2 regions of the Psychrobacter sp. DAB_AL62B genome follow, and region 2 is predicted to be linked to the other one. Evidence: predicted binding sites of a transcription regulator. Region 2 holds the regulator's gene; the other holds the start of a gene.
The links. The regulator PhoB, encoded in region 2, activates phosphate uptake and scavenging genes when phosphate is short. The targets are predictions, from matches to a motif close to TGTCATNAANCTGTCATAA.
Positions count from the first base shown of each region.

Region 1 (15,630 bases), on a different contig from region 2:
ACACTCTGTTGCTGCAAATTAATGGATCGACCATTGATAAAATCAGTGCGCAAAACCATCTGGTACGCCAATTGTTATCAGAAAATTTACCAGAACGATTGAAGGCTTTGCAGCAGCGACGTAGCGGGCAGAATCTAGATACTGAGAGTTATAACGACCAACAAGAAGTGCAGCAAATCATGCTGCAACCGGTAATCGATGTCGCTTTATTGCCGGTACATATTGTTGATGCAGATAACAGCATATTTCAAGCGGCACGCATCATGACTGAGGCTGGACTTAAGCATGTTCTGGTACGACCATCAGGGCATTTAGAAGATAAAAATAGCTCTGATCGTACGCTGGGAATTCTAACCGATACCGATATCTGCCGCGCCGTTAGCGACCAGCAAAATCCTGCTACCACCCTTTGTCAACGTTATGCGAGTTTCAACCTGCGCACCATCGATTTCGATGATGAGATTGGCGATGCGCTATTGACCATGACTCGCTACCGTATTCATAGGCTGCCGGTGATTGACGCCAATGGCCAAGTCGTAGGCGTACTCGGACAAAGCGATATGCTCGCTCATATTGGTCATCATTCACAGCTGATCAGTATTCAGATTGAACAGGCAACAGATTTACCCAGCTTAGATACGGCTGTCGAGCTCATCGGGCGCTATATTCGTGCACAGCATCAAAACGGTATAAAAATGGGTAATATTAGCCGTATGGTACAGACGCTCAATGCGCAGGTTTTTACCAAGCTTTGGCAACTTATCGTCCCTGATGAAGTGATGGCTAATACCTGCGTTATCGTCATGGGCTCAGAAGGTCGCGGTGAGCAAATCATGCGTACGGATCAAGATAATGCTCTCATCATTCGTGACGGCTTTACTCATCCTGAGTTGGCACAGTTTGCCGATACCTTTAACCAGCAGTTAGCAAACCTTGGTTATCCGTTGTGTAATGGCAATATTATGATGACCAACCCAATCTGGCGTCAGCCGCTAAAGCAGTTTGAAGCCCAGATTAGTTTATGGTTTAGAAACACCGATCCGAAGCACAGTATTTATTTATCGGCTATATTTGATGGTGAATACGTCTGCGGCGATGAGTCACTACTCACTCATGTCCGTCAACACTTAAAAATAGCCCATCGTCAGTCAGATGCGATGTTTGTGCGTCAGTTCGCCCGTGCAGCGCTGCAATTTGGCGATGTCAGTCAGTGGTGGCAAAAGTTTGTGCCGCTACTGGGCGGTAAATCTAGCTCTTATGATATTGACCTTAAAAAAGCCGGTATTTTTCCACTGGTGCATGGTATTCGTACCTTAGCATTAGAAAATGATATTTTTGACGCCCCTAGTAGCAAAGGGCGCCTTAAAGCGTTGGTACAAGCTCGAGCCTTAAATCAAGAACGAGCGGATACCTTGCTTGAGGCGTTAGAGTTCTTTATGGCGCAGCGTTTATCGGTCGCGCTGTCGACAGATGATAAACATGCTCATGAAGTTGACCCAACAACATTAACCGCACTTGAGCGTGATTTATTAAAAGAGTGTTTGGCGGTGGTCAAAAGTTTTAAAGGTCAATTGAGTCGCCATTATCAGCTTGAATTTGGTTAGGGCAGATTGGCTAGCGTTGGAGATAAAATGATATGAGTTGGCTAAAACAGTTATCGTCTTCTTGGCAAAAAAATCAGCTACAGCGCCCTGAGCTGGCATCGATGTTTACTAAACCTATGGCTGGACAATGGGTAGCGATTGACTGTGAGATGACCGGACTCAATCCAAAAAAACATCACCTATTGTCTGTTGCAGCCATTCATATCAATGGTGATACGATCGACACCGGTAATGGTCTACATTTGGTTTGCAAGCCACCTGTAATGCCTGATCGCGATACCATTATTATTCATGGTTTGCGCACCGCTGATGTTGAGCATGGAATGAGCTACGATGAAATGCTAGCGTTACTGCTACCTTTTATTGATAATCGACCTATAGTAGGGTTTTGCCCGCAGATAGATACGGGGTTTTTAAATCCTTTGGTAAAACACTATATGGGTACTCATTTGCCAAATGAAGTGATTGATGTCCGTCAGCTATATAGTCGACGTATGGTTGGTAGTACCCAAAGCATCCCCGGTCAGTCGCAGCATTTGACCAATATCTTAGCGCACTACGATATTCCTGAGCTTGGCACTCATGATGCTTATAATGATGCCATCATGACAGCGATGGCGTTTATGCATGTGCGCTAACTTTGACTATTTTGATAAAATAGTACGATAAAATCATGCTTTCAACCATACCCTACATCTACGAATCTGCATCTACGCGAAAATAGCAACTCATGTTACCATAGGTTGTTTTTGCCACCTGATGATAGACTGCTCATGCTTCCCACATTTAAACTTATTAAACACCCTACAAGCCACGCCAAACTGACAGTTAATAGTCAATATTTAAAACGATCAAATCAAATTACCAAACGCTTATCAATGCTCGTTTTATTTGCCACTCCTATTGTAGCGCCAATACACGTGCAAGCCGCATTACCAGAAGCAATCGAGACGGCGCTAGCGCGAGCTGATTTGACCGCAGCGGATATCAGTATCGTTATCACACCAGTGGGAGATAAAAACGCCAGTCGATTACCCTCTCCTATTAAAGTCATTGATAGCGGTAATATTGATAGCAAAAATATTAACACCACCAAAATCAATAGTAACTCAAAGCCCGCAAGCACGAATAATGCAAATACTGACTCTAACAGTATTAATAAACAAGCGACGCAAAATAATAATGGTAATAGACCAGTCGCAAGCCATCAAAGCGCCTTGGTGACCATCGAGAAGCGAACGATTACACAATACGAAAAACAACTAAATGCTTATACCGATGATCCTTATACCTATCAAAGTTTAGAGAGCAGCCCATCACTATTGCCAGATGGAGCATCAACGCCTGCTAACCATAGCAATAGAAACGATAATAGAAATGAAAGCAACAGCGACAGCGACAGCGACAGCGACAGTAGTAATAAAAATAAGCAGGTTATAACCAACACTTCAATAAAAATCTCGTTTTCACCGTTACTCAATCATCAGCCCGATATCGCGCGTACACCCGCCAGCACAATGAAACTCGTCCCTAGCTTTATTGCGTTAGATACCTTGGGCGCTGACTTTGTCTGGCATACACGTGTCTATCACACAGGCATCATTATCGGTGACCAGCTATATGGCGACTTGATTATTCAAGGTAGCGGCGACCCAAAAATGACTCATGAGCGTTTGCAACAATTGCTCTATAAAGTACAAACGTCAGGTATTCGCCATATTAACGGCGATATTATCATTGATAGCACCATTTTTAAAAATGTCAGTAAAGACCCTGCTGCCTTTGATAATGCACCTCTGCGCCCTTATAATGCCAGCCCTGATGGTTTTTTGGTAAACTTTAGTAGTATAGGTATCCAAAGCTATCCGCTAAATAACAGCCAAGCACAGCTGACCTATACGCCGCAATTAGCAAACTATCAATTGCCCAATATGATAAATATACGCGCAGCTGCCTGTGGTCAAGCCCGCTATAGTCTCGCACCGCAGTGGCAACCGACACAGCTGACGCTAAATGCCAGTTTACCGGACAGCTGTGGCGAACATGCCTTTTATGTCGCTTACCCTGATGCCAAAGATTTTGCAGCGCGCGTCATCGCAGCCAAATGGCAAGCGCTAGGTAATACGCTAAGTGGAAAAGTCATCAGCCAAGAAACCCCTTATGATGTGAATAAAAAGCCTAAATCACTGCGCGGTCTGGCAGCTATAGCTATGTCACCGTTGCCAATTGTCAGCTACCCATCGTTAAACTTGACGCAGCAAATTTATGATATCAATCACTTCTCTAATAATGTGATGACTGAACAAGTGGCGCTATCTATAGCGGCTTATAATAAATCTAGTAATAATGAAACAATTAATGAGACCAGTAATAATCAGCAAACCAGTTTATACCAGTTTGGTAAGCCTACTACTACGAGCTATCCTGCTGCCTTGCAGACCATAAACCAATGGTGGCAAACCCATCTGACCACACCGCCGCCACATCTAACCAATGGTTCAGGACTCTGCCGCGACTGCACGATCAGCGCCGCTAATTTAAGCGAGCTATTGACCTACGCTTACAGCCATCCAAACTTTGATGCCTACGTCAGCTCATTAGGTATCGCTGGGGTCAGCGGTACTATTACCGCTCATAGCGAACGCTTACCTGATTCACAAGCCATTGGTCGATCTTGGATAAAAACGGGTACCTTGAATAATGTCACTTCGATGGCAGGCTATGTCAAAGGGCTGTCCGGACAAGATTATGTGGTGGTTGGACTGATCAATAGCGAACAGGCGCTAAATGCTTATACCGCAAGACCGGTTTTAGATGCGATGCTTGATTGGACGGCGCAGCATTGATCGTTTTTTATTATAGTCAATATACTTTATAAGCAAGACAATGCTGCTGGGATAAATCTTTTGCAGCTTTTATCGCGCTTTTATCAAAACGACGCTCTCCCCTTTATAAGGTCATCTTATGTCACGCAAATCGCCGCTACTTAGTAAGTCCACTACTCAATCAGGACGTCATGGATTGCCGCCAAGCGCAAAACTTACTCAACCTAAACTGACACCCTATGTTGGATTCTTTGCCGTTGGTTATATTCTTGCCAGTGCGCTATTTATGATTATTCAAACCAAGTTTCCCCTAAACGCGCAAATGGTAACCGTACTATCTATCATTATGGGCGCTTATATTGCGGTGCAGAAATTTATCAAGCATCAACAGCGCGCACTGGATAGCAGTGAAATCAATCACTTAATGTTCGGTGGGGTAGCTGTGGTTTGGCTGCTCACTGTCGTTTATTTCTTAGGTATCTGGTTCTTTTTATTTGATGCAGTGAGCCGTGAGGTGCTACTCGATATGAGCATGCAACAGCCGCTACCGCTGCTTTCTGCATTAATCATGATATTGGTACTTAGTTTAGTGAGCGCACGCATCAGTATTTGGGCCCTCAATCGTCTACTCGATCCTAATCGCAAAGCCAGTTAAGTGTTTATTGCTATTAAATGATGATTGAACGCTTTAACGTCATCGACAAGCGACTACAAAGTTTCTGCCCTATTCATACGTAAATTCCGTTACGCTGTCTTTAGGACGATTAACTTTAATTAGTAGGAGCTAAGACCATGGACACACTTTTTTTTGACAATATCGATAAGCTTGGACGTATTGTTCTGACTACGGTCATGGTTTATATTTTGATTGTGGTCGCCACCAAAATCTCCGGCAAACGCTCTACCTCACAGCTCAATAATTTTGATTGGATTGTCACCGTGATGATTGGCTCATTGAGCGCCAGCACTATTTTGCTCAAAGACATCCCTTTTATCGAAGGTATGTCTTCTATTGTAGTGCTATATTTATTACAATTTTTGGTTACCAAATACGCTTCTATTTCACCGCAATTTAGCAGTTTTATTTTATCTGAGCCGCGCATTGTTTTTTATCAAGGGCAGTTTTTGCCCGATGCGATGCGTGCCGAGCGTCTGACTCGACAAGAGATTGAATGTGCCATGCGTTCTGAAGGTATTCACCGTTTCGATGATGTCGAGGCCGTTGTTTTTGAATCGGACGCCAAACTCACCATCATTCCAAAACCTACTTTGTCTGATAATAGCGATAATCCTCAGTGGGAAGATGGCGCGGTATCAGAGACAATTGCGCCACTTATGTAATGTCGCTACTAAAAAGCGTTACTAATAAAAAACTTGAGCAATAAAAAACCTTAAATATACCAATAAATGTGCAAAAATTAAAAAGGATAGCCAATATATATTAGCTATCCTTTTACTTTTGACACTTTTTCCTAAATGCTTTTTCTGTCGTTATTCTTGCTTCAATAGGTTTTTTTTAAGTAAAAACAACCAGAGCTGCTATCAATAAATGATAGGATTAACGGCAAATTTACTTAATACGCTGCCACGTTTGCGAGCGACCAAAGACTGGTGAACCGACATAGCCTCGTAATTTCATGCTTTGACCATTATCACTCAATGTAAGCTTTCCAGAATAGGTTTTTCCTGACTCAGGATCGACCAGTTTGCCATTACTCCATTGATTATTACCATCAGCTTTTAAGCCTGACAATATTTGTAATCCTTCAATAGGCTTGTTCTTTAGGCTACCGGGACACTTAGTGCAAACGGCGTCAGCATTTTGTTTATTGAGGACTTTGATAATTTTTCCTGACACTTTACCACTGTTTTCAGTGAGCTGAATAACGGCCTTTTTTTCACCGGTTTTATCGTCGATAGTTTGCCACTGTGTGCCATTTAAAGAAGCAGCAAAAACAGAGGTAGATAGCAGTGCACCGGCACTCAGGGTAAGTAAACTTGATATAGTACGATTCATGAACGACTCCTTTCGCTTAAAAAATGTTTCAAGCTAGCTTTTGGTTTATTATAAAGACATCATACTGTTGTTCCTTATCTCCTTAAGAAATACCTCACTTTCTTGAACTCTTTTTAAGCAAGTAATCTTTAAGAGAACAACTTTTAGAAAGGCAATTTTTAATAAAATAGAAATTAAAGAACAACTGTTTGTCGAATGCTAGTAAAGCACAAAATCTGGCTTTGTAAAAGGTTTGTTTGTTACATTACCTTAAGCGCAGAGTTTTTTTGTTACAATTAATCATCTATTGAAATGGTACGCACTATGAAAGTAAGAATATTGACCGTTGGTAATAAAATGCCAAAATGGGTACAAACTGGTTTTGATGAATACTACAAACGTATCCAGCCGATGCTCAGTACAGAAATTGTTGAAATTGCTGCGGCAAAACGCGCTAAAAACCCTTCGGATGCCAATTTAGCTCAATACCGTGAGCAAGAAGGTCTGGCAATATTAGCCGCTCATGCTGCTGGAGGACGTGAGCAATTATGGGTATTGGATGTGAAAGGTAAAATGCTTTCCACCGAAGATTTGGCAGATAAACTGGCTGATGGCATGCAGCAAGGTGATGATATTGCCTTGGTCATCGGTGGTGCCGACGGTGTATCACCAGAGGTATTAGCAAAAGCAGATGTGAAATGGTCATTATCAGCGCTTACGCTACCGCATCCACTAGTACGGGTTGTGCTCATGGAGCAGCTATATCGAGCGATGAGTATCAATCATAATCATCCTTATCACCGTGGTAATTAGAACCAATTACCTGATATAAAACCATCATTATTAATCACAATGATCAATAGATTGAAAACTGGGCGCGTGCCCTAATAAATGCAACATGAGATATCCTAAACCTGCAACACCTAATGCCCAAAGTGCCAATCAGCAACGCGATGACAGTCGTGACGATTTGTCTACGCCACTAATATCGACGCCAATCACAGCGGCGGCGGCTTGGCCAGATGCGCCGACTATATCGAGTGCAGCGAAACGACCGAAACTACCTGCGCTATTTATCTCGCATGGTGCTCCGACGCTGGCTATCGAGCAATCAGCCACGACAAGCGCGCTGGCACGTATAGGACAAAACCTACCTAAGCCCCGCGCTATCGTCATTATGTCTGCGCATTGGCAATCGGCCAAACTTGAAATCAGTAGTAATCCGCAGCCAAAGACTTGGCATGACTTTTCAGGCTTTACCCCTGAGCTGTATGAGCTTCAATATCCTGCTGCTGGTCATCCAGCGCTTGCCGAGACGCTGGCGCAGCAACTGAGCGCGCGCGGTATTGTTTGTCGGGTTAATCCCTTGCGTGTCAGCGACCATGGCGTATGGGCGCCACTTTTACACCTGTATCCGCAGGCCGATATTCCTATCGTACAAATATCCTTGCCACACTATTATGACAGTATCGCCTGCTATCAATTGGGCGCACAACTGGCACAGCTGCGCCATGAGCAAATCCTGATTATTGGCTCAGGGAATATTACGCATAATTTGCAAACACTACGCTGGCAAGCAGATAGTATCGACCAAACGGCAAAAGACTTTAAAGTCTGGTTACTACAACAACTAAAAACAGACATTCCTAGCGCTCTGGACTGGCAGCAATACCCTGACTACAAGGATATACATCCAAGCGATGAGCATCTACTGCCACTATTTTTTGCTTTAGGTGCTGGTCAGCGCGTCTCTGTCGTCCACCAAAGTATGGCGCACCATAGTTTAGGCATGGATATCTATCGCTTTGATTAAAACAATTGAATCAAAGCAAAAGCAATAGATATAAAGCGTCAGACAGATATAGACAGGCATATAAAACTACATCTCAAAAGCAAGTTTGGTAAATAAACCGGCGCGCTCCATCTCTCCAGCGACACTCAATAACGTCGTTTCATCATTCATGCGCCCAATCAGCTGCATACCAATCGGTAGGCCTTTTTTGCTCATTCCGACGGGCAATGACATAGCCGGTAGTCCAGTAATATTACCTAATAAAGTAAAGCCCATTTTTCCTAGTACTGGCGAGCTTAACTTTTCAATCATTCCCGAGCTAAAGGCATATTTACCCATATCAATGCCTTTGTTTAGCAAACCAGCGCTACGCATAAGCATCTCATCCATCCGACTTGGTGGTAGTACGCCATGTTTCACTGCCGGTGTCGGGACGGTTGGGCACAAAATCATATCGTAGGTCTCTAATAACAGACCGGTTTGATATTGGCTATCATGCCAGCCATGCTTAGCGTGAGCCAAATCAACGGCAGATAATGAACGTCCAAGCATCGCCATATTATACGTTTGCGGCTCAAGATTTTGTATGTGCTGTGCACCATGGCAACGCTCGATATTATCGATGGTAAAAGCAGTATGCGCGCAGACTACCACTAAAAAATCATGCCAAAACTGTTCAATATTAATATTAGGTTCAGCAGGCACCACACGATGCCCCATGGCTTCCAGTTGTTTAGCCGTCTGCTCTAATACGGCAAGTACTTCTTTATCAACCACAGTGTTAGCGACCAACGGCTGTTGATGCAAGGCGATGGTTAATTGCCTTGGCGCGCGCATTGCGGCCTCTAGAAAGGTGCTATCTGGTGGCGCAATAATATAAGGCGCACCGATCTCTGCACCGCTAGTAGCGTCAAGCATGGCGGCACTATCGCGCACGCTACGCGTAATCACATGATCTGCCACTGCCCCTTCCCAGCCTTCGCCAAATAAGGGACCCATTGGGTTGCGACCACGACTGGGTTTAAGTCCAAAGGTACCACACCACGCCGCAGGAAAACGAATAGAGCCACCACCATCACCAGCGCCTGCCATCGGTACGATACCGCTTGCCACTGCCGCCGCACTACCACCCGATGAACCACCAGAGCTATAACCTTTCTTAAAAGGGTTGTGCGTCACGCCATGCGCTTTTGGTTCAGTAGTGATAATCAAGCCAAATTCTGGGGTATTGGTTTTACCAAAAGTGTTCACACCCGTGGCTTTCATACGCTTGACGATTTCGTTATCGCTTTTTGATATGATATTGACACTACGGCTGCCCATGGTGAGAGGTTCATCGGCGAAGCTAAAAGATAAGTCTTTTAATAAATAAGGGACGCCGTTAAATACACCGGCTGGCAGTCCTGCCTGCGCTGCATCATAAGCACGCTCGTCAAAACGATGAATAATAGCGTTTAATTTGGGATCGAGCTGGTTGGCTTGATCGACCGCCGCATCAAGCAACTCTTTAGCGCTGACTTCCCCTGCATTGACTAAGGCTGCTAGCGCTAACGCATCGTATTGGGTGTATTCTTTAAACATAACTGACCTTCCTTGGAGAGTGATTGAATTAAGGTTTATTTTTTAAATCTTATGCTTATCTGTCTCATAATCAATCACCAGTTTAGTATAAAAAATCATTGCTTATAATGGATAAACAAACTGATTGGTCATTTGAAAGTCCAACTCTTATTGATTAGTGGATGTAATCGTAAATGACTACATATATTCCAATAATAAAAAAGCGAGCTACTTTACTTAGTAACTCGCTTTTTTATCATTGAATTAAGCTTTATATTTTTACATTAGTAGCTCACGTTTACCACTTTTACCCATTGAGCTGACCAGTCCAGCATCCTCCATTGAATCTACAATTCGTGCGGCACGGTTGTAACCAATGCTGAATTTACGCTGGATACTAGAAGCAGAAACTTTACGTGTCTCCATAATAAAACCAACGGCTTCATTATAAAGATCATCGTCTTCACCAGAGGCGCTGGCACTACTGCCGCCACCGGGACTAGACAACTCAAAATTGCCAGCCATATTATCAATATAATCAGGTGCACCGCGCTCACGCCATGCATCACAGACACTATTGACCTCTTCATCGCTGACATAGGCACCATGGACACGATCCGGTTCAATCTGTCCGGGCCCTAAGAACAACATATCACCATTACCAAGCATATCTTCTGCGCCACCACTATCCAAAATAGTGCGCGAATCCACTTTTGAGTTCACGCGTAGCGCCGCTCGTACTGGAATATTGGCTTTAATCAAACCGGTAATCACATCAACCGATGGACGCTGAGTCGCAAGGATTAAGTGAATCCCTGCTGCCCGCGACTTTTGCGCCAAGCGTGTAATTAATTCTTCCGCCTGCTTACCAACCTGCATAATCATATCAGCAAACTCATCGGCAACGATCACAATCATCGGTAATGTTTTAAGCTTAGGTGCTTGACTAATACTCACGCTGTCATTGGGTCGCCATAATGGGTCAAGCATGGGATTACCTGATTTTTCAGCAGCGATAACTTTTTTGTTAAACTCATTCAGCTTACGGACTTTTAATAAACTCATCAGCTGATAACGGCGTTCCATTTCTGCGACGCACCATGACAAAGCGCTGGCAGCTTCGGTCATATCGGTAACGACTGGCGTCAGCAAATGCGGAATATCATTATAGTTGGCAAGCTCAAGTTGCTTAGGATCGATAAGAATCATCCGCAGCTCATTCGGCGTATATTTAAGCAGCATCGATAGTAACATGGCGTTGACCAAGACTGATTTACCAGAGCCTGTCGTACCAGCAACCAACATATGGGGCGCTCGTGCAAGATCAGTAATAATAGCTTTACCGCCAATATCTTTACCCATCGCCATACTAATTTGTGCTTTAGGATCTTTAAATTTTTCGGTATCTAATAGCTCAATCAAGCGCACCATTTCGCGCTGTTTATTGGGCACTTCAATGCCAATATAGGGTTTACCGGGAATCACTTCGACGACACGTAAGGATGCCATTGATAATGAACGCGCCAAATCGCGTGAAATTCCCGTGACCTTGCTGGCTTTTATCCCAGGAGCTAGGTCTACTTCAAAGCGTGTCACCACTGGGCCTGGAATCGCATTGACGACGTTTGCTTTTACATTAAACTCTTGTAACTTAATCTCCAAAAGCTCTGATAATTGTTCAAGCTCAGCAAGCGTATAGCTTGGCTGACGATTGGGATCTGGCTTATCTAAAATAGACATCTCTGGAATCGGTGACAGACTGCTACGATAAGCAGCCGTTTGCATCGATCGTGATTTTTGGCTGAACGCAATATCATCACTAATATGCGGCATAACGGGCGCATTACTATCTTCAACGCTATCGTCTTCCGGCATCATATCGGTAATATGATTGCTGCTATCGCCTTCTGGCACCGCAAAGCTTACCGTTGGCTCCGTAGCTGTTGTCAGCTGATTATCTGGCTTGATATTGAGCTTGATATCTGGCATTGAAGCGCTAGTTTCTACCGTAGGAGGTAACTTAGGGTTAGCAGGCGGGGTATTGGTTGGCTTCATATCAGTGGTTTCGAAAGCTGGCGCAATCACATTTACCACTTTTGACGCACTGGCCATGCCAGCTATAGAAGAAGAGTCCAAGTCATTTGAGAACTCAGGTTTTTCAACAGACCATTCATTAGAAAAGTCATCAGTAGGTTTATTAACTGAGTCATTCACTAAATTATCAGATACCTCTACAGTAGGCGCAAATACCGTCTCTAATATTGGCGCTTCTTCCTCTTTACCTAGTTCGGTAGCTGAAGGCACTGCTGCATGTTCTGCTAACCATGCATCCACTAAGGTGTCGACAGTGGGCGCTGTAGCAGCTGCATCAGAAATATTATTATCCGTATGATGTTCGGCATTTAATAATGGATTGACTTGTGATTCGTTAGGCAACTGAACACTCTCTTGATTGGTATCAAAAGCAGGTTGAGTAGACGATATATTTGTCGTTGAAGGTTCTTTGTTATCCGCTTCTGTATTAGAAGTATCTATATCTGAGCTGGTAAAAAAGTCAGCGGCAGACTCGTCTGAACGTGGCGCGTTTATCGTAGCAGAATCATAAGGTATCGTATCCTGCCCCATATTCATCTCATTCGCCAACAAATCATCAACCGTATTGGCATCGTTCCATGCAAAACTCGGTTCAACTTTTCTTACCGGTGTTATTGGAGCATTTGCAACAGGCGTCGATGCTTGATTGATATTAGAGATGGTGGCATTACTAGGCATGGTGGCAGCCGTTTGTAATTGCTCATCCCGTCTTGCACTATCACTTGCTGCTTGTGCCGCTGCTATCATAGAGGCTTTTACGCCAGCACCCAGTCCTGAAGTCGATAAAAAATCTGTCAAAACGTTACTGAAACGACCACTTCTACTTCCATTTTCCCTATTACCAGCGTGGTCAGCCGCTTGTAACTCAAGCGGTAATTGCTCATATTCTTGCTGGTTTTTTTCAGCCATCACAGTGTCATTAACATCCTGTTGGACAGCATCGGCTTCTTGTGATGTTTGACTATGATCAAACTCACTATCTTGGTTTCTGATACCAGAGCCAAGCCACGACCATGACTTGATTTTTTCATACATCGTCAGCCAATGGATATTAAAAGCAAACGTGGCCGTAATAATGACGAACACTGTCAAAAACGTCACACTCCCCCACTGCGATAACAGCTGAGCCAGCCGCGCTTGTAATTCAAGACCGATAATACCGCCAGCAACACCCTTGAGACCTGACGTCATGGGATCCGCTACCTGCTGCACCAAGGCAATCACTTGCGCAAATAAAGCGCTGGCACTTAATATTAAAAACACATAGGCAACCAAGCGTAGTAGCCAAAATGTTGGTTTGTTATCCCACCAAATCAGGATAGATTCATAAACCAAAAACGCCAACAACCACCACGCGCCAAAACCAAAAAAGCTGTAGAGCAAATCTGATAGCCAAGCACCCGTCTCGCCGCCCATATTATTAATCGCAGTCATATCACTACTGATGTGCGACCAGCTAGGATCATTACCCGTATAAGTCATTAAAATGACAAACAAGTAAACCGCTAGTATTGACCCAAGTAGGGTAAATATGCCCTTTTTTAAATAATCAATAAGTGGTGCTGATATCACGTAAGATCTGCCTTGTTGTTAATACTAAGTGGTCGCCAACTCATGATTAAGCTTAATCATGCTGACATAAATTCCTGATAAAGACTGCTACGATAGGTTACTACTGATGCGGCGTAATGATACGAAAACGGTATCTAAAATATTACCGTAAAATATTAAACGCGTTACTGTTTTTATTTTGTGCTCAGCATACAACTTCTTATAATAACAAATACATAGCTGCCGTGGCGACCGTCTTATAAATAAAGAGCATAAGAAAATCAATCTGGCATTAATTTAGTTAAAAATGCGGCTATTAAGAAAGACTGACTTTATTTTTGCAGTAAAACATAGTCAGAATACTTTAACAACGCTGCAGTACTGCTGGTATAAATTTTTTGTAGCCTCTGTCTGCGTAGGCACAGCAAGCAAGAAAAATTCATACTAGCAGTACGTGATATATCAATATTACTTTCCCATGACTATATTTGAATATAAACTCACTTTTTCCACTAAAATTTCAAGCGTCAGATGCTTTAGTTCTAATGATACCCATATTTGTTTTAGCAAACTTGCACTTTTTGCTCTTAGCCCTTATGTTATTATCACATAGCAACGATAAAAACCAGATACGTCGTCATTTTTACGCTTATCTTTTATAATACTTATAATATCTACTTATTATTTTAACGTTGAACCTTTTCACTTTTATTGCTCTAGCAAGGAAATCTTATGGCAACTGATAATACTGCTCCACGCCACGAAAAATTGATTATTTTAGGTTCAGGTCCTGCCGGCTATTCGGCAGCGGTCTATGCGGCGCGCGCCAATTTAAAGCCTGTTATGGTTACGGGCATGGAAGTGGGCGGACAGCTCACGACCACCACCGAAGTCGATAACTGGCCGGGTGATGCACATGATTTAACGGGTCCTGCGCTCATGGATCGTATGAAAGCCCATGCCGAACGCTTTGGTACTGAACTGGTTTATGACCATATTAATGAAGTTAATTTAAATGTACGCCCTTTTGAGCTGACTGGTAATAATGGCAACTACACTTGTGATGCATTAATTATTTCAACAGGCGCATCAGCACAGTATTTAGGTCTAGAGTCAGAAACTAAATTCCGTGGTCTTGGCGTTTCCGCTTGTGCAACTTGTGATGGCTTCTTTTATAAAGACCAAAAAGTGGCGGTTATCGGTGGTGGTAACACGGCTGTTGAAGAAGCGCTGTATTTATCAAATATCGCAGCTGAAGTCACTCTAGTACATCGCCGTGATAGCTTGCGCTCTGAGAAAATCCTTCAAGACAAACTGTTTGAAAAAGCTAAAAACGGCAATATCAAAATCGAGTGGAACCACAGCGTAAAAGAAGTGGTTGGTGATGACATGGGCGTTAATGGCGTTGTCATCGAATCTATGATCGATGGCAGCACTAAGCAACTGGATGTGTTCGGTATGTTTGTCGCTATTGGTCATAAGCCCAATACTGACTTATTTAAAGGTCAGTTAGAGATGAAAGATGGCTACCTTATTGTCAATAGTGGACTTAATGGCAATGCGACCCAAACCAGCATTGAAGGCGTCTTTGCCGCAGGTGACGTGGCAGATCATGTTTATCGTCAAGCGATTACTTCTGCGGGTACAGGCTGTATGGCAGCACTCGATGCTGAAAAGTATCTAGATGCAATAGGCGAAACGGTTGCTCGTGATCATACTTATGACTCTACGTTGACTGCAGACAAAGAAGCTTAAGTGAGCAACTCTTCTAAAGACGACGACCGCATTGATATTGATATCAATGCGGCTCATATGACGTCTGAGACCTTTGGTAAAAATATCAGAAGTCTTGGGCGTTATGACTTCCCAGATCCTGCTATGGTGGATCCTAATGGCATAGGTATTGTGGCTATTGGGGGAGATTTAGCACCTGAAACGCTGATTTCTGCTTACGCGCAAGGGTTATTTCCGTGGTTCAATGAAGACGAACCCATTGCTTGGTGGTGTCCTGAGCCACGATGTGTGATGGTGCCAGCTGACTATCAACCGAGCAAATCACTACACAAACAAGCGAACCGTGAGCGTTGGCAATTAACCCTTAATCATGCTTTCGATGAAGTGATATACGCCTGTAGTTTACCGCGTAGTAATGGCGTCAATGACGATCTTAATGAAAGTCAGCCTGAGGGCGAACATACTTGGATTCAT
Region 1 covers NZ_SAXC01000007.1:144,729-160,358, forward strand. Annotated here, with positions in the region: gene EPB74_RS10375 (DUF294 nucleotidyltransferase-like domain-containing protein) at 1-1,604, shown strand, start outside; gene EPB74_RS10380 (3'-5' exonuclease) at 1,637-2,242, shown strand; gene dacB (D-alanyl-D-alanine carboxypeptidase/D-alanyl-D-alanine endopeptidase) at 2,483-4,450, shown strand; gene EPB74_RS10390 (ABZJ_00895 family protein) at 4,569-5,084, shown strand; gene EPB74_RS10395 (DUF421 domain-containing protein) at 5,222-5,770, shown strand; gene EPB74_RS10400 (DUF2147 domain-containing protein) at 6,000-6,446, opposite strand; gene rlmH (23S rRNA (pseudouridine(1915)-N(3))-methyltransferase RlmH) at 6,750-7,238, shown strand; gene EPB74_RS10410 (DODA-type extradiol aromatic ring-opening family dioxygenase) at 7,324-8,238, shown strand; gene EPB74_RS10415 (amidase) at 8,305-9,798, opposite strand; gene EPB74_RS10420 (DNA translocase FtsK) at 10,057-13,443, opposite strand; gene trxB (thioredoxin-disulfide reductase) at 14,155-15,177, shown strand; gene aat (leucyl/phenylalanyl-tRNA--protein transferase) at 15,235-15,630, shown strand, end outside.
Region 1: the regulator PhoB is predicted to act here: its motif matches at 13,495-13,513, upstream of EPB74_RS10420 (DNA translocase FtsK).

Region 2 (15,630 bases):
TGAGCGTCCAGAAAACTTCGTTGGTATGCATTTCTTTAACCCAGTACATCGTATGCCATTGGTCGAAGTTATCCGCGGTGAGAAATCATCTGAAGAAGCGATTGCGACGACTGTTGCGCTAGCCTCTAAAATGGGCAAAGTGCCTGTTGTCGTTAACGATTGCCCAGGCTTCTTAGTTAATCGTGTATTGTTCCCATACTTTGGCGCTTTTGATTTATTGCTTAAGCAAGGTGCTGACTTTGCTCATGTCGATAAAGTCATGGAAAAATTCGGCTGGCCTATGGGTCCTGCGTACTTAATCGATGTTGTCGGTTTAGATACGGGCGTACATGGCGCAGAAGTGATGGCAGAAGGTTTCCCTGACCGCATGAAGCCTGATTATAAAGGCGCGATTGAGCTTTTATATGAAAACAAACGCTTAGGTCAGAAAAATGGCGTTGGTTTCTATAAATATGAAATGGACAAACGCGGCAAGCCAAAGAAAGTTGCTGATGAAGCGACTTATGAGCTGTTAAAAACCACTACTGATAGCGACAAGCAAACGTTTGATGATCAAGCGATTATCGACCGCACCATGCTAGCGTTCTGTAATGAAACCGTCCGTTGCCTAGAAGACAATATCGTCAGCACGCCATCAGAAGCGGATATGGCGATGATTATGGGTGTTGGTTTCCCACCATTCCGCGGTGGCCCTTGCCGTTATATCGACCAAATGGGTCTAGATAACTACTTGGCACTGTGTGAAAAATACGCGCACCTTGGCAAAGCTTATGAAGCCCCGCAGAAGATTCGCGATATGGCAGCAGCAGGCGAGACCTTTTACGCCACCGCGTAATAGGCAGTCATTACTAGGATGAAGTGCAGTACACGTGCTCGATAAGATTACTGGTAATTTATTTATTATCAGTAACCTTCTAAATTAGATAGGCGAGCATGGCAGTACTGCCACTGACAATAAAAATTGAAAAGGAAGATAGTATGACAATTTTAAGTCCAAAAGACGTGGTCATCGTAGATGGCGTACGCTCAGCGATGGGTAAAACCAAAAACGGTATGTTCCGTCATGTCCGCGCTGATAGCATGTCTGCTGAATTGGTCCGTGCATTGGTTGAGCGTAATGACTTTGACCCACGTGATGTAGAAGACATCATCTGGGGCTGTGTTAACCAAACGCTAGAGCAAGGTTTAAACATCGGTCGTAACATTGGTCTACTTGCTGATATCCCTAAGACAGCTGGCGGTCAAACCGTTAACCGTCTATGTGGTTCTTCTATGCAGGCGCTACATACTGCTGCTGCGCAAATTATGACTGGCCAAGGTGATGTATTCATCATCGGTGGTGTTGAGCATATGGGTCACGTCGGCATGATGCATGGCGTTGATCTGAACCCTGAAGCGTCAAAGCATTATGCTAAAGCGTCAAACATGATGGGCTTGACCGCTGAAATGCTAGGTCGTATGAATAACATCACCCGTGAAGAGCAAGATGCTTTTGGTCTTGAATCGCATCGCCGTGCATGGGCTGCGACGGTAGAGGGTCGTTTTGATAATGAAATTATCGGTATCGAAGGTCATGACGAAGCGGGTCGCTTGCAACTATGTACTGTCGATGAAGTAATTCGTCCGGATGCAACGATGGAGCAAATGCAAAAGTTACGCCCAGCCTTTGATCCAGTAGGCGGTACGGTAACGGCTGCTACCTCATCTGCATTATCTGATGGCGCATCAGCGATGCTAATCATGAGCGCGCAAAAAGCCAAAGAACTAGGTCTAAAGCCTCGTGCTCGTATTCGTAGTATGGCAATTGCTGGATGTGATGCCGCTATCATGGGTTACGGTCCTGTTCCAGCTACTCAAAAAGCGCTTAAGCGTGCTGGCATGAGCATCGATGATATGCAAACCATTGAGCTAAACGAAGCGTTTGCAGCACAAGGCTTATCAGTGCTAAAAGCCTTGAACTTGACGGATAAGCAAGACATCGTCAACATCAACGGTGGCGCGATTGCATTAGGTCATCCACTAGGGTGTTCTGGTGCGCGTATCACAGTGACCTTGCTAAACGCCATGGAGCAATCAGATACTGAAATTGGTCTAGCGACGATGTGTATCGGTCTTGGTCAAGGTATTGCGACTATTATTGAACGTGTGTAAATTTCAGTTAAGCTGATATTTGTTGATTAATATGCTTTGATATCTTGTAAAATGAGCGCCTCTAACTTAATGTTAGAGGCGCTTTTTTGTGTTTGCAATAAAGTAATACGAGTAAATATGCTGAATCCAATCAGGTTTTATCGATTAAGGAAGAAAGTCATCAAAGTTGGGGCGTGGTTTGCTATAAATGAATGGTGAAGGTAAATGCGAGATAACAATAAAAGAAGCCAGTATAGATATAAGAATAAAAATAGAAGCAGAAATAGAGTAGGTAAACAGGATAGGCGTAAAATTACCAAGCGTAAGGAGAAGAAACCCCAACGTACTAAAGGGTCGACTAAAATAAAACTAAAGCAGGTATTTTTTCCTTATTTGGGCTTAAGTATCCTCAGCATTCTAATTTTTGGTGCTTTACGCTGGTTACTGGATGTTTATCTAGACGTTCTACCTTTAAAAGAAAGCTACTGGGATTTTGGTATTCCTTTTCTTTTATCTATTTTAGTCGTTAGTATTTGGATATGGCCGAGGTACGAGCTTCTGACTTTAAAGTGGGTTCAGCGTAGTAGTTCAGGCTACTTTTTTATAACGATGGTTTTAGCATTAGTGATACCGCTTGTTCTCAGCCAAAACTATTTGTCTAAAGCTGCGTACGAGGTTATTGAAGTAAACAACCTGAATGATGTTCGTAACTATCCAAAACAAAAGTATTTCAAGGTGGATAATTTTAAACCACTAAAATCAGAGCAGGTTTCTTATATAGAGACACAAGTAGTCAGTGGACGGTATTTTGACTCGACATTGCATGTTTATTATTACATTGCGACGCCATTTGGGGCCGCTGATAATATTTGGCTAGGTTCTAGTTACCATACAAGCTACGATAATCGTGAAGACCAAAGTATTAAAGACCGTCAATACTCAGCATTTATTAATGACTCTCGCCACAAATATCAAGCCAAAGACCTCTCTACTATCAGCTACTTTAAGAAACTTAAATCGTCAAATCAGAGAAGTGGCTACTTACATACGATTTCGACAGTTGATAAGCAGTCTAATTTAACACCCTTGATATTGGTACCTGAATCAGGATTGTTTGTTGACAGTTTAGAGCGAGATTTCGTCTGGGGGTTTGGCTCATTTGTTATTGGTATGGGAGTGTGCTTACTACTCATTCTGGCAGCAGATATTGATAATCAAGAAAAGAAAGGCACGCGAAAACACATACAAAAACAAAAGCATGTAAAAAAACGAGATCCAGTGAAGGATGTGTCAAAAAGTCTAGTAGCTTTGTTTAGAAGTAATAAAAAACAACCTGCAACGTTAGTGTTAATGCTGACTTGTATAGGCGCATTTATCCTGACCGTATTCATGGGTATGGATATCATTGATCCCTTGTCTAGGCAGGTAGATAAGGTAGGCGGATTGAGCACAGACGCGCTGCAAGCTGGTAAATATTGGCGGGTAGTGACATCGCTTTTTGTACATGCAGGGATTATGCATTTGGTAATGAGTCTAGGGATGCTTTTTGCTGCTGGCTATATTTTGGAAAAAGTATTAGGTCCTGTACGTTTTATGATTGCCTTTTTTATATGTGGAATCTTTTCCAATATTTTAGGTGTTCTCTATTATGATATGGACATGGTAGGTGCTTGGAGCGCTATATTTGGCTTGTTTGGTATAGCGATAATACTGATTACTTATAAGATTTTTAACAAAAAGCATAGAGAGCTATATGGTGCTACCGTGGCTGTCATACTGATTATTACTTTAAACAGTATGTTTTTTGCTTTCATAAACACGCTCAGTTATATGGTGTATTATCTTTTAACCTTATGTTTTGGTATTGTTCTTGGTTTGGTCATGGTAATGACTCAAAAACAGCCTTTATTAAGGAATGCTAGACGCCATAATATATAGTTATTGGCTACTCATAATCAAAAACCTATGCTAAGCAGTATAAATCAAGCGTGATGAATTGTTATTAATCATTATTAGAGACTATCTCCATTGACGCACTCAGCAAACTATGACTAAATGAGTGTAAGGCTAATAATGATAATATCAATGATAAAACTAACATAGCCTTTAACAATAAAGTCAGCCGTACAAGGAGTGTACTATGTCCACCATGATTACTGATCGTACCTACCGTATTGACCGTGAAAATACCCAAGCAATGATAATTGACGTCCAAGAACGTCTGACCCCGCATATCTATGACCATGAAAATATTATCAAAAAAATAACGACTTTGATCAAAGGTTTGCAAGCGCTTGATATTCCAATTATGCTCAACGAGCAGTATAAAAAGGGCTTAGGCGAAACCTTGCCCGAAATTCGTGAGTTGTTAGAAGGCGATAATGCCAAAGGCTTTGAAAAAGTTACTTTTAGCGCCTGCGACAATGACGATTCATGGAATCACCTTGCTCAGCAAAATCGCAGTATTGTTTTACTGTTCGGCGTTGAAACTCATGTTTGTGTCTTACAAACCGCGCTTGATTTGCTAGATAATGGTATGCAGCCGGTCATTATTGGTGATGCGGTTGGTTCGCGTTTTCCGTATGATAAAAAGCAAGCCATTCGCCGTATTCGCCGTGCCGGTGGTGTCATTACCACGGTTGAAACTATTCTGTTTGAGCTATGCCGAAGTAGTAAAGACCCTGCGTTCAAAACCATTAGCAACTTGATTAAATAGTTGTTTTTTGCTCGATTTAGAACAGATAGCGCTTACTAAAATAAGCGCTATTTTCTTTTTATAGTAACGCCAGTTAATTACAGGCTAGCATCCTCTTTTATAACACTCATAAAATGTATAATAACCGCTGGTGCTTAAAGATAAGATAAAGCGCTATACATTCGTAGAAAAGTTAAGAGAAAATTTATGTCATCAACCAATTCCATCTTATTAACCAACCCAACGCTTGCCTCAAACATTGATATAGATAATGTCACTCATTTTTTACTAGAGTTAGATGCCCTTAAACGAGTTAACAGGCGCAGTTACGTGACAGGTACGACTCGTTTGGAAAACTCCGCTGAGCACTCATGGCATTTAGCGATGGCATGTTGGTCAATCGCTGAGTTGTTCGAGTTGGATGTTAATCATGAGAAATTGCTAAAGCTGGCACTGGTACACGATTTGGGTGAAATCGATGCAGGCGATACTTTTTTATATGCTGATACACGCAGTGATGCGCACGTTGAAGAGCGTGCAGGCATTGCGCGCTTACAAGCTGAGCGCGGTAATGGTATTAAAGGTTTAAATGAGATTTGGGAAGAGCAGGAAACTGGCAGCAGCAAAGAAACTCAGTTGCTGAAAGTAGTTGATCGCTTATTGCCGTTTTTACTCAATCTAAATACGAATGGCAAAACGTGGACTGATTCTAACGTTACGCGCTCGCAAGTGAGCGGGGCGCATGCCTTTATTAAAGACAGCTTTCCGAGTATTTATGATTGGCAGGTACGACAGATTGAATTTGCGACGGCGCAGGGCTGGTTGATTGATGCTTAAATGGATAAGAGATGATTTGATCGTTTAAGTGTTTTACAGCCCGTCATGATTTTCAAATGCTAGATTTTCAAGTGCTAGAGCATTTATAGTTAAATTAATAACAAAGAGATCGACACATGAGAGTATCTGATACTTATAAAACCTTCGCTAAATCGCTAGCCTTTATCAGCCTGCTAGGATTGGCGCAAATGGCTCAAGCTATTGCCCCTATCAGCGATGGCAGTAAATTGGCACACGATGCCAAAAAACAAATCGGCATTACCACCAGCTATGATCCTACTTATCGTAAGCTGGATTTTCCACGCGGTGATGTACCGATAAATACCGGCGTCTGTACCGATGTTATCGTACGCGCGTATCGCTTGCAAAATATAGATCTACAGCAATTGCTCAACTATGATATGAAATCCAACTGGTCAAGCTATCCAAAAACTTGGGGACTTAAATCAACCGATAAAAATATCGACCATCGCCGTGTACCCAATCTTGAAGTGTTTTTTGCGCGTCACGGACAGACGTTATCAATCACTGACAAATCCAGCTTTCAGGCAGGAGATGTGGTGACATGGCGACTACCGAACGGCAATTTACCGCATACAGGTATCGTATCAGACAAAACAGCGGCTGATGGCACACCGCTGATTATTCATAATATCGGACGCGGTACGCAAGAAGAGAATATTTTGTTTGCCTATCCTATTAATAAACATTTTCGTTATTAATTTTAAAACAAGGTTAGAGAGACTATTTGTTAGTATTCATGCCAGCATTGGTGGTTTGTTGTACAATTTCTTCTACCCGTAAAAAATCCGTATGCCGCACGTCTTTGCCGCTGGTACAAAAAATGACCAGCTCAGCAATATTTCGAGCATGGTCGCCCACACGCTCGAGTGCGCGCAATACCCATAGTATATTAATTACTTTAGACACATGACGACTGTCTTCCATAATATAGGTCATCAAGGAGCGAGTGGCAGACTGATACTCTTCATTAACAGACACATCGCTTTGCAATACCGAAAATGCCTGCTGAGGATTCATCCATAAGAAGGCATCAAGCGCATCAAGCAGCATTAAACGCACCTGATTGGATAAATGCTGAACCTCTGAATAGCCTCTTGGTGAAGCACCATCTTCAATCAATTGGCATGCCATACGCGCTATCTTTTCTGCTTCATCACCCACACGCTCAAAGTCAACAATGCCTTTGCTAATGGCCATGACTAAGCGCAAATCATTCGCTGCTGGCTGGCGCTTAGCAACCAATAAAATAATTTGCTCATCGATTTTAATTTCTAACTGATTGATTAGATCATCATCAGTAATCACTTTTTTCGCTGTTGCCTCATCTGCTGCTATCAATGCACGGGTCGCAACCATGACTTGCTCTGCTGCCATGCGCCCCATTTGCATAAACAACTCAATAACTTCATTTAAATCATTATCAAAACTCTTTGATAAATGCTTTTCAGTTACCAGCATGGTTACCTCCTTAATCGAATCGGTCTTAATCGTATTGGTATTGGTCATAAAGATATTGCCAAAATGATGATGGTTATGAAGGACCACTATAAATCATTGCTATAAATAACTGCTATAAATAACCGCTATAAACAACTTCTTTAAATAAAGAGCAACTTAGCCATAACGACCGGTAATATAATCTTCAGTCGCTTTTTGTGCTGGGTTGGTAAATATTTGATCTGTCTCACCCATCTCTACCATGTCACCCAAATACATATAAGCGGTGTAGTCGGAAATGCGCGCAGCCTGTTGCATATTGTGCGTTACGATAGCAATCGTATAGTCGTTTTTTAAATCCGTAATCAAATCTTCAATAGCGCCAGTGGAGATGGGATCAAGCGCTGAGGTCGGTTCATCTAATAACAGTACTTCAGGTTTCGTTGCCACCCCACGGGCGATACAAAGTCGTTGTTGTTGACCACCTGATAATGACAATCCTGAGGCTTTAAGTTTGTCTTTGACCTCGAGCCATAACGCCGCTTTTTTTAGTGCCCACTCGACACGCTCATCCATTTCTACTTTGCTCAGCTTCTCATATAGACGTACGCCAAATGCCACGTTGTCGTAGATGGACATGGGAAACGGCGTGGGCTTTTGAAATACCATACCCACCCGCGCACGCAGCAAATTGACATCCACGTCTTTAGCCAAAATGTTTTTGTTATCCAAGATGATTTGACCTTCGGCATGCATGTTAGGATACAAGTCGTACATACGGTTAAGCGTGCGTAGCAGTGTTGATTTACCGCAGCCTGATGGTCCAATAAACGCAGTTACATTTTTTTCTGGGATGTCGATATTGATGTTTTTTAACGCTTTAAAATCACCATAATAAAAATCCAAGTCCCGAATGGCAATCTTAGCAGGCGGCATATTGTCAGGCATATCTGCCATGGTTTGTTTGGTCAGATGAGCGCTATCTGGCTGCTTGTGCTGGCTATTAGTAGAGGTTGGCTGACCTAGTAAACGACCTTTGATACTGCCTTTATCTGTTTTCTGCTTAGCGGCTTTTCTTTCTAGTACATCAGTCATAATCGTATCCAGCTATTTTTAAATATCGTTAAAGGAGGAGTGGGTTATCAGCCGTACTGCTCACTATGGTTTTCAAAGTTTTCAGATAGTAAGTTATCTTGTATGATCTTTACCGCCTATAAAGCGCGCCGCAATATTCAATAGCAATACTGTCATAGTAATTAGTAGTGCCGCCGCCCAAGCCAGCGCATGCCAGTTGTCATAAGGACTCATGGCAAACTGATAAATAGTATTAGGTAAGTTTGCCATCGGTTGGCTCATATCGGTACTAAAGTACTGGTTATTTAACGCAGTAAATAGTAATGGCGCGGTCTCGCCCGTAATACGAGCAAACGCTAACAGCACACCTGTGGTCAAACCTGCTTTGGCGGCTTTAAGCGTGACCGTACTGACCAGCTTCCATTTCGGTGTGCCTAGTGCATAGGCAGCTTCACGCAGGGTATTAGGCACAAGATTTAGCATGTTCTCCGTCGTACGTACAACAATGGGAATCACAATCAGCGCTAATGCTAATGCACCTGCCCAGCCTGAAAAGCTTTGACCTTTGACCAGCAACGCATAAACAAACAGCCCAATAACGATAGATGGAGCAGACAGTAAAATATCATTTAAAAATCGGGTGACTTTACCTAACAGACTACCATGTGAAAATTCAGCCAAATATATGCCTGCCATCATGCCGATGGGTGCGCCAATGGCTAAACCTGAAAAAGCCAACATCACTGAACCAATAATGGCATTACGCAGACCACCCTCACCCATAGGTGGCGGTGTATCTGCTGTAAAGACAGGCATTTTTATTAAACCTTGAAAGCCTTCAACAAACAGCGTGATCAAAATCCAAACCAGCCAAAACAAACCAAATACGATCGCTGATAGAGCAAAACCAAGCCCCAATCTATTGATAAAACGGCGCTTGTTATATAAGCGCTTGTCATAGCGGTCTTCAAAGCTTAAAGCAGGCTGGCTAATCTGGGCAGTATGAGTATCGACTGTTGCTAAAGTCATCAGGCTTTTGTCCTTTTTGAATCAGATAACTGCTTTAAATATCACAAGCTATCTAGCAGCTACATGGTATTTAGGAGCTCACTATTATTAATTGCCAGCTTTTTGGTCAATACGCATGAGCATCAGCTTAGATATCGACAGCACGATAAAGGTAATCACAAAAAGAATTAAACCTAAGTGCAATAATGACGCTAAATGTAACTCACTTGAAGCTTCAGCGAATTCGTTGGCCAATGCCGATGTAATCGTAACGCCAGAAGTGAATAGACTTGGGCTGATGTTAAAGGCATTACCAATTAAAAAGGTCACTGCCATCGTCTCACCCAACGCTCGACCAAGCCCCAAAATCACCCCACCAACCACGCCCGCTTTGGTATAAGGCAAGATGATTTTGAACATCACCTCCCACGTGGTTGCGCCCATACCGTAAGCGGATTCCTTTAATAAATCAGGTACCACAGAGAAAACATCGCGCATGGTGGCGGCAATAAAAGGAATAATCATAATCGCCAGTATCAATGAAGCGGTAAACATACCAAGCCCCATGGGCGCGCCCGTAAATACTTTGCCAATAATAGGTAGGGGACCAATATTTTCAATAAACCAAGGCTGAATGTGATCGCCAAAAAATGGCGCAAACACAAACAATCCCCACATACCGTAGATAATAGAAGGGATACCCGCCAACAGTTCAATAGCAATACCCAAAGGCTTTTTCAAAAAATTGGGGCATAATTCTGTTAAGAAAATAGCAATCCCAAAGCTAACTGGAACGGCAATACAGATCGCGATAAACGAGGTGACAACCGTCCCATAAATGGGCGCGAGTGCACCGTATTGATCGTTCACCGTATCCCAGTTATTGCTGGTATAAAACCCTAGTCCAAACTCAGTGATACTTGGCCAAGCACCCACAATTAATGAGAGGAGAATGCCACCAAGCGACAGCAGCACCAAGATTGCAAAGGCTTTGGTCGCATTCACAAAAACGGCATCGTAGCGTTTTTGTTTTGCCAGTTGGGACCTTAAATCATTCATAAGTGTCTCAGCGTTGAATAGAATCAAGTCAAAATAGTAAAAGAGTCAATGAGGTTTTATCACAACAAACTTAAAAAAATCTTTAAATTTTCTGTGATAAAACCTCTCAAACCCATACCGGAGAATAGTGGTTTGAGAGGTTGGCTCGACAGTGATTATGCAATCACTAGAATAAACAGGTTACTGTGCAGGCTTATAGACAGGCTGACCGTTGCTATCAACGACTTCATTCCATTTTGCTTTAAATAAAGCAACGGCAGTATCAGAAAAAGGAACGTAATCAAGTGCGAGAGCATCATCGCCACCTTGAGCGTATGCCCAATCAAAGAATGCTAATACACCAGCGACTTGTTTGGCATCTTGTGGCTGCTTATGTACTAAGATGAAAGTGGCAGCGGCGATAGGCCATGCTTGAGCTGTTTCGGAGTTGGTAATGACTTTATAAAAACCTTCTTGCTGTGACCAATCGATGTCACCAGCAGCAGCAAAGGTTTTTGCAGAAGGCTGGACAAAGTTACCAGCTGCGTTTTTCAGGGCCACATGTGACATGCCGTTTTGCTTAGCGTAAGCATATTCAACATAACCGATAGAGTTTTTCATACGCGTCACGTAGCTTGAAACGCCCTCGTTACCTTTACCGCCCGCACCAGTTGCTGACGTTGGCCATTTCACTGTCTTATCGACGCCAACACTGTCATTCCAAGCGCTTGACACTTTTGCTAGATAGTCAGTGAAGTTAAAGGTCGTACCAGAACCGTCTGAGCGAAATACCGTGGTAATAGCCGCGTCAGGAAGGGTTAAGTCGGGGTTTATGGCAGCAATTGCAGGGTCGTTCCAGTTGCTGATTTTACCAAGATAGATGTCCGCTAACATTTCACCATTTAGCTTTAATTGACCCGGCTTAATACCATCAATATTAACGATAGGAACCACACCGCCGATAACGGTTGGGAATTGAATCAGACCGGCTTCGTTTAACTCGTCTGGCGTCATAGGGGCATCAGATGCGCCAAAATCAACCGTTTTCGCAACGATTTGTTTGATACCACCGGATGAGCCGATTGACTGATAGTTAACTTGTCCACCTGTTGCTTTGTTGTAGGCATCTGACCACTTAGCATAGATAGGCTGCGGAAAAGAAGCACCAGCCCCTGTAATATTCATCGATACATTTTCAGCTGAGCTAGCACTAGCGTTACTTGTAGAGTCACCGCTAGAGGCCGTAGTTGCTTGGGCTGCTGTGGCAGGCTCATTGCTTTCATTGCTATCGGGTGTTTGACTGCAGGCGGCTAAGGTAAAAGCACCAGCGACTGCTACAGCTATTAATGAATGACGCATTATTTCTCCTAAAATTAATCAATTTTGAGTATCAAGCATTTATAAATAACAATGACAATAGTTTTCTGGGGTTTTCTGGGGTTTGCTGAAATGATGCTCTGCGGTTAATAAGGAGAGTGTGCCAAATGAATATGACAGTTTGATGACATAAAGCCTTACTAGCAAAAAAGAATAGCGGCTTACAAAACAAGGCGTTTATAGATAGGGAGGTAGAGAAGGGGTTAAGCGATTATTTTTATCGAGATTCTGTTATACAAGGCAAATAAAAAAGCATAGTCAGTAATGTTATTACTGACTATGCTTTTTTATCAATGCTACTCGTTAAAAACGTTTGTTACTTAGATAAATGGGACTAAATTTTAGCGCTACCTAGTAACTGACCCATTTGTACCGTTGAGCCATGCTTCATAGTATTTTGCCAATCAGTGTTTGCTGCTTTTGGCAGTACCACAATCGCGGTCGAGCCTAAATAAAAACGTCCAAGCTCATCGCCTTTCTTAAAGCTCATATCATGATCCGCTTCTTGAATGTCATCGGTGCGGCTAATTTTACCCGTCGCAACCGTTTCGATCCCAGCGACAATCATCGCACCGACCATGATAACAGCCGCTTTACCATAGGCGGTATCAAACAGACAGACTAGGCGCTCGTTGCGAGCAAACAAATCAGGTACATTTGCTGCCGTTGTATTATTGACTGAAAATAGAGTGCCAGGTACATAACGGGTTGTGGTTAAGGTACCATCAAATGGCATATGGACGCGGTGATAATTACTTGGGGCAAGGTAGACAGTGGCAAAGCTACCATCAGCAAAATAATCGCCGTCGGCGCTGTTAGCCAATAGCTGCCCGATATCATAGTCGCGACCTTTGGCTTGCAGAAGCTTATGGTCATTGATTTGCCCAAGCTGAGATATCATCCCATCAGCAGGACTGACGATACCATTGATGGTAGTATCGATAGCGCGCGCATCGTCTTGTAGCTCACGGGTAAAAAAATCATTAAAGCTCTCATAAGCGTTTAAACTTTGACGCTCATATTCATCTAAGCTAACATCATAAGCTTTGGCAAAGCTACGAATGAAAGCGCGTTTGACCCAAGGATGGCGGCTGGCGGCTAAGCGTCCAGCCACTTTGCTGATTTTTTGTTGGGGTACAAACTGTTGTAAGGTAGTAAATACATTCATAATAGATGACCAAAGTAGTGATTAAAAAAGTAGTGATGAAAATAAAAAAGCAATTATTAAAATAAAAAATGGTGCTAGAAAATAATAGACAGTGACACTTATAGATAGTGATATTAATAGATAGTAACATTCATAAATAAATACATTTTATCATGGTCGGCAGCTGACTGTATGACCATAATCGTTAAAGGAAGTAAGTAATGAGAGCACTTATCCAGCGGGTAAATCATGCCAGCGTCAGCGTTGATGACTGCTGCGTTGGCTCTATTCAGCATGGGGTATTGGCATATATTGGTTTGGGTCACGATGATAATCTACAAAGTGCGCAGCGCTTAGTCGATAAAATCCTCACTTATCGTATCTTTGAAAATGATGACGATCCGGCTAAAACCGGTAAACTGGATAAAAATGTCCAACAAGTGGCTGGCGGGTTATTATTGGTATCACAATTTACCTTGATGGCAAAAACGGATAAAGGTCGTCGCCCTGATTTTGGCGGCGCGATGGCACCTGATGCGGCACAGGTATTATTTGCACAACTGGTTACTTATGCAAAGACTCAGTATCCCGCTATTGCAACGGGTCAGTTTGGCGCTAATATGCAAGTTACGAGCGTCAATGATGGACCGCTAAACTTTTTATTAGAAGTAAGTTGAGCGATTAGACTTGATGCCAAATATTAAAATTTTAAAAGTAAATGTCATCAAGCTGTCATAATTAATTCGTTTAATAGGAAGAAGCTAGCGCGTGCGTTTATCGCCTTTTGATAGGCTAGATTTTGTCCTCTAACACTGAGAATGCCGTATGTATAATGAGCAAATTTTGATTGTTGAAGATGAACCTGCGATTCGTGAGATGCTCGTCATGACGCTAGAGATGGCTGGATTTGAGAGTTTACAGGCAGCTGACGTCTCAGAGGCGCATCAGCAAGTGGTGGATCACAGACCGGCGCTGATTTTATTGGATTGGATGCTGCCCGGAGATAAAAGTGGTATCGATTTTTGCCGTATGCTTAAAAATGATGCGCTGCTCGCTGAGATACCAGTCATTATGTTGACTGCCAAAAGTGAAGAAGACAGTAAGGTTCATGGCCTTGATGCTGGCGCTGATGACTATATGACCAAGCCTTTTTCTACCCGTGAATTAATCTCAAGAATCAAAGCGGTATTGCGTCGTAGTAGTGCGCTCAGTAGCGATAAGCCTATCGAAATAGGAAAGCTAAGCCTAGACCCCAAAAGCCAGCGTTTCATGGTTGATGATAAAATTATCGATATGGGTCCGACAGAATATCGCTTATTGGCATTTTTTATGAGTCATCCAGAGCGTGCTTATACGCGAGCACAGTTGCTAGATCAAGTATGGGGCGGCAATGTTTATATTGAAGATAGAACCATTGATGTACATATTCGGCGTTTACGAAAATTACTACACCCTTATGATTGTAATACGTTGATCCAAACGGTACGCGGTACGGGTTATCGATTTTCTAGTCTGGTTGAATCCATCTAATTCACTATAAAAGTGCCATCTAATAGAAAATGGAATAACAATAGAAGCTGACCTAATGCAGCTAATAGTAGTAAATCTAATTGATGAGAATGATAATGCCGACCGAAAATAATCAACAAGGCAAATTAGAGCCAATCTCCCAGCACAATACAACCGATCAGCTGAAAAAAATTAGAAGCGCTCTACTAGCATTACGAGATGCAGTAATTTTGCTCAATGACGATGATGGTCTAGAGTGGTGGAATCAGGCGGCAGAAGATTTATTGTTATTGCAAGCAGCTGATAAGGGCAAGCACATCTTTGATTTTATTAGGGTGCCTGAGTTTCGTCAATATTATCAAGCGGCCACGACGCCTAATGATGGCGATGGCGTTCATGATGGTGTGCATATGGTGTCGTGGCGAGATCCTAATCGCTATTTAAAGTGTGAGCTCACGCCTTTTGGTGACGAAAAGCTACTGATTATTTATGATGTGACGCGCTTGCATAACTTGGAAGAAATGCGCCGCGACTTTGTGGCGAATGTCTCGCACGAGTTACGTACACCATTGACCGTGATGATGGGTTATCTAGAGAATTTCTCAGATCAGCCAGATATGCCAGCGCATTGGCGACGTGGTTTTGAGTTGATGAGCCAGCAGACGGCTCGTATGAATAGAGTGGTGAATGACTTATTGTTGTTATCTCGAATTGAAATCGAAGAGACGCACGAGCTCAATTATATCGATATGACCAAGCTGCTTACGCATGTTTATGATGATGCGCAAGCCTATAATCAAGAATATGGCCATACCATTCACTTGCAGATAGATACTTATGACGGGCTACAAGGCTCAGAGATGTACCTAAATAGTGCGTTATCCAATCTGGTGATTAATGCCGTTAAATACACCCCAAAGGGCGGCAATATAGCTATTAGCTGGACCAAGACAGCAGAAGGCTGCCGGTTTGCCGTCGAAGATAATGGGATTGGTATTGCCCCTGAGCACATCGCGCGTTTGACTGAGCGCTTTTATCGTATCGATAAAGGTCGTAGCCGTGCCACAGGCGGTACGGGACTGGGACTAGCGATTGTAAAACACGTCTTATATCAGCATGAGGCCAACTTGCAAATTGAGTCAGTAGAAGGGGTAGGCTCAACCTTTAGCATGGTGTTTCCAGCTGCTCATGTGCGATCTGCATCGATAAGTTGACGACAAAACGGCCTTCTTGATAGGTATAAATAGTGCGTTTCAAATCTAGTAAAGATGCCTAATTGGTCGTTAATTTTTGCGTTGTTTAGGACACAGTTCTGATAAATCAACACGACCTAATTTTGATTGATAAATTTTTC
Region 2 covers NZ_SAXC01000010.1:36,035-51,664, reverse strand. Annotated here, with positions in the region: gene fadB (fatty acid oxidation complex subunit alpha FadB) at 1-835, shown strand, start outside; gene fadA (acetyl-CoA C-acyltransferase FadA) at 979-2,151, shown strand; gene EPB74_RS11595 (rhomboid family intramembrane serine protease) at 2,356-4,068, shown strand; gene EPB74_RS11590 (isochorismatase family protein) at 4,271-4,846, shown strand; gene EPB74_RS11585 (HD domain-containing protein) at 5,033-5,662, shown strand; gene EPB74_RS11580 (DUF1287 domain-containing protein) at 5,779-6,384, shown strand; gene phoU (phosphate signaling complex protein PhoU) at 6,407-7,144, opposite strand; gene pstB (phosphate ABC transporter ATP-binding protein PstB) at 7,301-8,080, opposite strand; gene pstA (phosphate ABC transporter permease PstA) at 8,312-9,226, opposite strand; gene pstC (phosphate ABC transporter permease subunit PstC) at 9,314-10,264, opposite strand; gene pstS (phosphate ABC transporter substrate-binding protein PstS) at 10,445-11,602, opposite strand; gene asd (archaetidylserine decarboxylase) at 11,955-12,788, opposite strand; gene dtd (D-aminoacyl-tRNA deacylase) at 12,989-13,444, shown strand; gene phoB (phosphate regulon transcriptional regulator PhoB) at 13,593-14,297, shown strand; gene phoR (phosphate regulon sensor histidine kinase PhoR) at 14,393-15,490, shown strand.